DNA from 2 places in the Pseudomonas sp. JDS28PS106 genome. Region 2 is predicted to be linked to the other one. Evidence: predicted binding sites of a transcription regulator. Region 2 holds the regulator's gene; the other holds the start of a gene.

Region 1 (3,317 bases), on a different contig from region 2:
AGCGCAATGCCGTTCTGGGCATATTGCAGCAGGGTGTCGTAATAGCTGTTGTCGCCGACCAGCACCGCGCCCAGCACGCGCTTGCCGTCCGCCGATACCACCAGGCGGCGATAGCTGGAGGTGGCTTCGTCGATGTAGCGATAGCTGACCGCGCCGGCCAACGCGCCATGGGCATCGCCGATGGAGCCGACGTCGACGCCCAGCAGCTTGAGCTTGGTGGACATGTCGGCGCCGAAGAAGGGTTGCGCATCTTGCCCGCACAGCTGGGCGGCGACGCCGCGCGCCATCTGGTAACCGGGAGCGACCAGCCCGAACACGCTGCCGTTCCAGGCTGCGCACTCGCCGATGGCATAGATATCGGGGTCGCTGGTGCGGCAATGTTCGTCGATGGCGATGCCGCCGCGTGGGCCGAGTTCCAGTTCACTCTGGCGCGCCAACGCATCCTGGGGACGAATGCCGGCGGAAAACACGATCAGGTCGGTTTCCAGGAACTCGTCGTTGGCGAAGTTCATGCGATAGCGGTATTCGCGCCCATCGCTGATCGATTGGGTGGCGCGAGACAAATGCACGCCCACACCCAGCGCTTCGATACGGGCCTTGAGGGCCGCGCCGCCCGGCTCGTCGAGCTGGACCGGCATCAGGCGCGGGGCGAATTCCACGACGTGCGCTTCCAGTCCCAGCGATTTGAGGGCGTTGGCCGCTTCCAGTCCCAGCAGCCCGCCGCCGACCACCACGCCACGCCGCGCGCGGGTGGCCGCGCGGCGAATGTCATCCAGGTCTTCGAGAGTGCGATACACCAGCCGCGAATTGCCCTCGGCGCCTTCGATGGGCGGCACGAAGGGATAAGAACCGGTCGCCAGCACCAGCTTGTCGTAGGCGAAGCAGCCCTGAGCGGTGATGATTTCCCGCCGGCCGCGATCGATTTCCAGAACGGGCACGCCCAGATGCAGGCTCAGCCCAGGCTGCTCGTAGAGCGACATCTCGCTCATCGCCAGGGACTCGGCATCGCGTCCGGTAAAGTATTCGGACAGATGCACGCGGTCATAGGCGCGTTGCGCCTCTTCACCAAAGACGTGAATGCGGTAGCGCTGCAACGCTCCGCCGGCGATCAGTTGCTCGACACAATGGTGACCGACCATGCCATTGCCGACGACGATCAGGGTTTGCAGTTCGTTGTGGGGGAAGACTGTGGTGTTCATAGCAAGTCCCGGCCGAGGCCCATCAGGTTTTCGTGGAGCAAAAAAAAGGCGCCCGGAACCTTTCGGTTCCAGGCGCCTTTGCCTGTTCTCTTATATAGGGTGGCTGCAAATCGAGCGTCGTTGCCCGGTGCGGCCTTTGCCTGAGTAATGCAGAGCCTGTGCCAGCTTGCGATCATCTGGCTGCAGGGCTTGTGTGCCGGGGGTCGCAGGCCGATCGACGAGCGTTGGCAGGTTCGGGCACGCGGCGCTGTCTTGCCTTGGATTGGTGCGTATGCACCGATTACGCTTTAATGCCGTGCACGCTGCAGGAGCCAATAGGCGGCATCCTATAGCCGCGTGCCTACGATCAACCAGGCCGTTTTCCATGATCTCCATCTCTGAAGTCACGTCTACCGACATCCCTCAGACCCTCGATTTCGTCATGCGCGCCCGCGCCGAAATCTTTCCCATGCTCGACCCGCGCGCCGTGCCGAGCGATCTGGCCCGGTTCGAACAGGTTTACCTGTCAGGGCAGGGCGGTCGGTTTCTGATTGCCAAGGAGGGCGAGCGGATCGTCGCGGCCATCGGCTATCTGCCGTACGACCATCGCTTCCCACAGCTGGATTATCGGGGCAGGCGCACGGTTGAAATCGTGCGGCTGTTCGTCGCTCACGATCACCGGGGCGCAGGATTGGCGGGGCAGTTGTATGACGCGCTCAGGCGGCAGGCGCTGGAAGACAGGGTCGAGGCGCTCTATCTGCATACGCACCCGTTCCTGCCAGGCGCGATCGGCTTCTGGCAGAAACAGGGGTTCGGGATCGTCGACGTCGAATCCGACCCGGTCTGGCAGACCACGCACATGCAGTGCGTGCTCTGCTGACAGGAGTCAGCGCGGGGTGCGCTGGCGGGCGGTCTTGAGCAAGTCCTGCGGCGTGATATGCCCGACCACCGGCGCCGACGCGCTGCCCGGCAGCGGCAGGTCCAGAATGTGGCCCTTCATCTTGCCGACCACATGCATTTCGCAAGGCTTGCAGTCGAACTTGAGGGTCAGCACTTCATCACCCTGGATAAGCTGCATTGGCGCCACTTTGGTCCGCACGCCGGTCACGCCCTTGGCCTGCTTGGGGCACAGGTTGAACGAGAAACGCAGGCAGTGCTTGGTGATCATGACCGGCACTTCGCCGGTCTCCTGGTGCGCCTCGTAGGCCGCGTCGATCAACTGCACGCCATGGCGATGGTAGAAGTCCCGCGCTTTCTGGTTATAGACGTTGGCCAGAAACGACAGGTGCGACTCGGGATAGACCGGCGGCGGTGTGGTTTCAGCCTTGCGGCCGCCCCGCGGGTGCGCGGCGATACGAGCCTCGGTCAGCGCTTCCACGGCATCACGGCGCAGGGCCTTGAGCTGTGAATTGGGGATGAAGAACGCCTGCGGCGCATCCAGCTTCACATCGTGGGCGTGATAAATGGTGGTCCCCAGCTGAGTCAGCAGGTCGCGCAACTGATCCAACGCCTGCTCGGGCTTGTTGGCGGCACCGAACGGACCTTCCAGCTGCACGGCAACGCTCACGCCTTCCTCGCTGGTCGCGGTCAGGCTCAGGCGGTCTTCGCGCAGCACGGCATGCCACTGGATACCGATGCGGCGTTCGGCGGACGTGCGCAACAGCGCCTGCTGCCAATTGTGATCCAGGTTACGGTTCAGCGGATGGTTGGGGCGCAGGCGCGACAGCGCGGCCGGCATCTCGTTGGGCTCGACCCTGTAGCGCCAGCGCTTCTCGCCGTCTTCTTCGAATTCGCCCTTGAGTTCGGCGACGTTGGCCCGGAAGCCGACGACTTCACGCTTGATCAGCACGTTGAGGCCGTCGCCGTTGGACAACGGCTCGTGGGTCACGGCAATCAGATCGCGCTTGCCCAGCTTCTCGACGCTGCCCACCGGCAGGCCGGTGAACGTCGGAGTATCGAAGGCGCCGATGTCGATTTTGCGTTCACTGACGAAATAGTCGGTGCTGCCGCGGTGAAAGGTCTTTTCCGGGTCCGGTACGAAGAAATGCGCGGTGCGGCCGCTGGAAGCACGGGCCAGATCCGGACGATCTTCCAGAATTTCGTCGAGGCGCTGACGGTAGTAAGCCGTGATGTTCTTCA
Region 2 (3,317 bases):
CGCGCACGTCGGCGCGGTCGAGCATACTGGCTATCTGGCGCAGCAGCTCCAGGTGCTCATCGGTGGCAGCCTGGGGGACCAGCAGCACGAACAGAAGGTCGACCGGCGCTCCATCGATGGCGTCGAATTCAACAGGAGCATCGAGATGTATCACCGCACTGACCGGTGCGGCGCAGTCAGGCAGGCGGCAATGGGGAATGGCGATACCGTTGCCAAACCCGGTGGAACCGAGCTTTTCACGGGCTACGAGGCTTTCGAATACCGTTTGCGAATCCATGTCCGGCACTTCGCGCCCGATCAGGTTGGCAATGGTTTCGAGGACACGCTTTTTGCTGCCTCCCGGCACGTTCACCAGGGAACGGCCGGGGGTCAGTATGTTTTCAAGTCGGATCATGTGAATAGTAGTGTCAGCGAGCGGTCGCACCTTTGAGGATGTTCTGCTGCTTTTCCTTATGCTTGAGCAATTGTCTGTCCAGCTTGTCTGTCAGCAGGTCGATGGCTGCATACATGTCGTCGTGCTCGGCATTGGCAACGACTTCTCCACCTGGGATGTGCAGGGTGGCTTCCACCTTCTGCTTCAGCTTCTCGACCGTCATGATGACCTGAACGTTGGTAATCTTGTCGAAATGTCCTTCGAGCTTGCGGAGCTTGAGCTCCATGTACTCTCGCAGAGGCTGGGTCACTTCCAGTTGGTGTCCACTGATGTTGACTTGCATACAGCTTTCTCCTTTGCCAGTGCATATAGAGGCGGGAAGAACCCGCCGCTGGAACGCTGTGGCGCGGCCTGCATCACATCAGTCGCTTTCGCTCGCTGGACGGTGCGATCCCGAGGGATTCGCGGTATTTGGCGACTGTGCGGCGGGCTACTTGAATGCCTTGTGCCTCCAGTAAACCAGCGATCTTGCTATCACTCAACGGCTTTTTCTGATTTTCAGCGGCAACCAGTTTCTTGATGATCGCGCGGATCGCCGTGGATGAGCATTCGCCTCCCTCGGAAGTGCTTACGTGGCTGGAGAAGAAGTATTTCAGCTCGTAAATGCCCCGGGGCGTGTGCATGAATTTCTGGGTGGTGACGCGCGAAATCGTCGACTCGTGCATGCCTACCGCTTCGGCGATGTCATGCAGAACCAGCGGTTTCATGGCTTCATCGCCGTACTCCAGGAAGCCGCGCTGGTGCTCGACGATCTGGGTCGCGACTTTCATGAGAGTTTCGTTGCGGCTTTGCAGGCTCTTGATGAACCAGCGAGCCTCCTGCAACTGATTGCGCATGAAAGTGTTGTCGGCGCTGGTGTCGGCACGACGGACGAAGCCTGCGTACTGAGGATTGACTCGCAGCCGGGGCACCGACTCCTGATTGAGCTCCACCAGCCAGCGCTCGTTGTCCTTGCGCACGATCACGTCAGGAATGACGTACTCGGGTTCGGTCGACTCGATCTGCGAGCCGGGCCGCGGGTTGAGGCTCTGGACCAGCTCGATGACCTGGCGAAGCTCGTCTTCCTTGAGCTTCATGCGCCGCATCAGCTGTGAATAGTCGCGACTGCCCAGAAGATCGATGAAGTCGGTGACCAGGCGCTGGGCTTCGGCCAGCCAGCGAGTCTTGGCAGGGAGCTGACGCAGTTGCAGCAACAGGCACTCGCCCAGATTGCGCGCGCCAATGCCGGCCGGCTCGAACTGCTGAATGCGATGCAGGACGGCTTCGACTTCATCGAGCTCGACATCCAGTTCCGGATCGAACGACTCGACGATTTCATCCAGTGTTTCGTCCAGATAGCCCTGGTTATTGATGCAGTCGATGAGCGTGACGGCGATCAGCCGGTCCTTGTCGGACATGGGCGCGACGTTGAGCTGCCACAGCAGATGGCTCTGCAGGCTTTCGCCCGCCGAGGTGCGGGTCGTGAAATCCCACTCGTCATCATCGTTGCCGGGCAGGCTGCTGGCGCTGGTCTGGTAGACGTCTTCCCAGGCGGTATCGACCGGCAGCTCGTTGGGAATGCGCTCGCTCCATTCACCGTCTTCGAGGTTGTCCACGGTGGACGTCGTGGACTCCTGGAAGGTCGGCTCGGGAATTTCCGCGGCGGGCGCCTGCTCGATATTGTCGGCCAGTGGATCGGACGTATCGAAATCGTCGCCTTCTTCCTGGCGTTCCAGCATAGGGTTGGATTCCAGCGCCTCCTGGATTTCCTGCTGGAGATCCAGAGTCGACAGCTGGAGCAAGCGGATGGCCTGTTGCAGCTGAGGCGTCATCGTCAGCTGCTGGCCCATTCTCAAGACTAGCGATGGTTTCATGGCAGGGGCTTAACACCTTATTCGCCGGCGCACATGCGCCATCCACTACAGAGCGCCGAAGCGCCATCACAAGCAAATTATATGCCTGAAACCTAAAGCTTTGCCTAGAGCGTCGTGACAAATAAAAAGTTGTCAAGCCCCTCAAGCGAGAAGGGCACTCCAGAGCTGTTACAGACGGAATTCGTGGCCGAGGTAAACCTCTTTCACCAGCTGGTTGGCCAGAATGGTTTCGGCATTGCCTTCGGCGATCAGCTGTCCGTCGTTGACGATGTAGGCGGTTTCGCAGATATCCAGGGTTTCACGGACGTTGTGGTCGGTGATCAGCACGCCGATCCCCTTGGCCTTGAGGTGGTGGATGATCTGTTTGATGTCGCCGACCGAGATCGGATCGACGCCCGCGAACGGTTCGTCCAGCAGGATGAATTTTGGTGCGGTAGCCAGCGCCCGCGCGATCTCGACCCGGCGACGCTCGCCGCCGGACAGGCTCATGCCGAGGTTGTCGCGGATGTGCGTGATGTGGAATTCCTGCAACAGGCTTTCCAGCTCCTTGCGGCGCGCGGCGGTATCGAGCTCCTTGCGGGTCTCGAGAATCGCCATGATGTTGTCCGCCACCGACAGCTTGCGGAAGATGGAGGCTTCCTGAGGCAGATAGCCAATGCCGGCGCGAGCGCGGCCGTGCATGGGCTGATGACTGACGTCCAGGTCGTCGATCAGGACGCGGCCCTGATCCGCCTGCACCAGTCCGACGATCATGTAGAAGCAGGTGGTCTTGCCGGCGCCGTTGGGGCCGAGCAGGCCGACGATCTGACCGCTTTCGATGGACAGGCTCACATCGCGCACGACCTGGCGGCTCTTGTAGCTCTTGGCCAGATGCTGGGCTTTAAGCGTCGCCATTTACTGGGCCTTCTGCGGTTGTTCGGATTTTTTCTTAGGCTGGATGACCATGTCGATACGCGGACGCGGCGCAGTCACCTTGGTGCCACTGGCGCGGCCGGCGCTGACGATCTGACGAACCGTGTCGTAGACGATTT

The links. Region 2 encodes sigma-54, which starts transcription at its own class of promoters, with help from an activator protein. Its sites were predicted from a motif close to ANTGGCATNNANNTTGCTNT; they were not measured.
Region 1: a site for sigma-54 is predicted at 1,346-1,365, ahead of nirB (nitrite reductase large subunit NirB). Genes of this name have one in related genera too.

The regions. Positions count from the first base shown of each region.
Region 1 covers NZ_JBAJGT010000001.1:515,180-518,496, reverse strand. The annotation lists gene nirB (nitrite reductase large subunit NirB) at 1-1,199, opposite strand, end outside; gene TRP66_RS02195 (GNAT family N-acetyltransferase) at 1,564-2,058, shown strand; gene TRP66_RS02190 (peptidase U32 family protein) at 2,065-3,317, opposite strand, start outside.
Region 2 covers NZ_JBAJGT010000005.1:179,296-182,612, reverse strand. The annotation lists gene ptsN (PTS IIA-like nitrogen regulatory protein PtsN) at 1-394, opposite strand, end outside; gene hpf (ribosome hibernation-promoting factor, HPF/YfiA family) at 408-716, opposite strand; gene TRP66_RS10155 (RNA polymerase factor sigma-54) at 790-2,286, opposite strand; gene lptB (LPS export ABC transporter ATP-binding protein) at 2,455-3,180, opposite strand; gene lptA (lipopolysaccharide transport periplasmic protein LptA) at 3,181-3,317, opposite strand, start outside.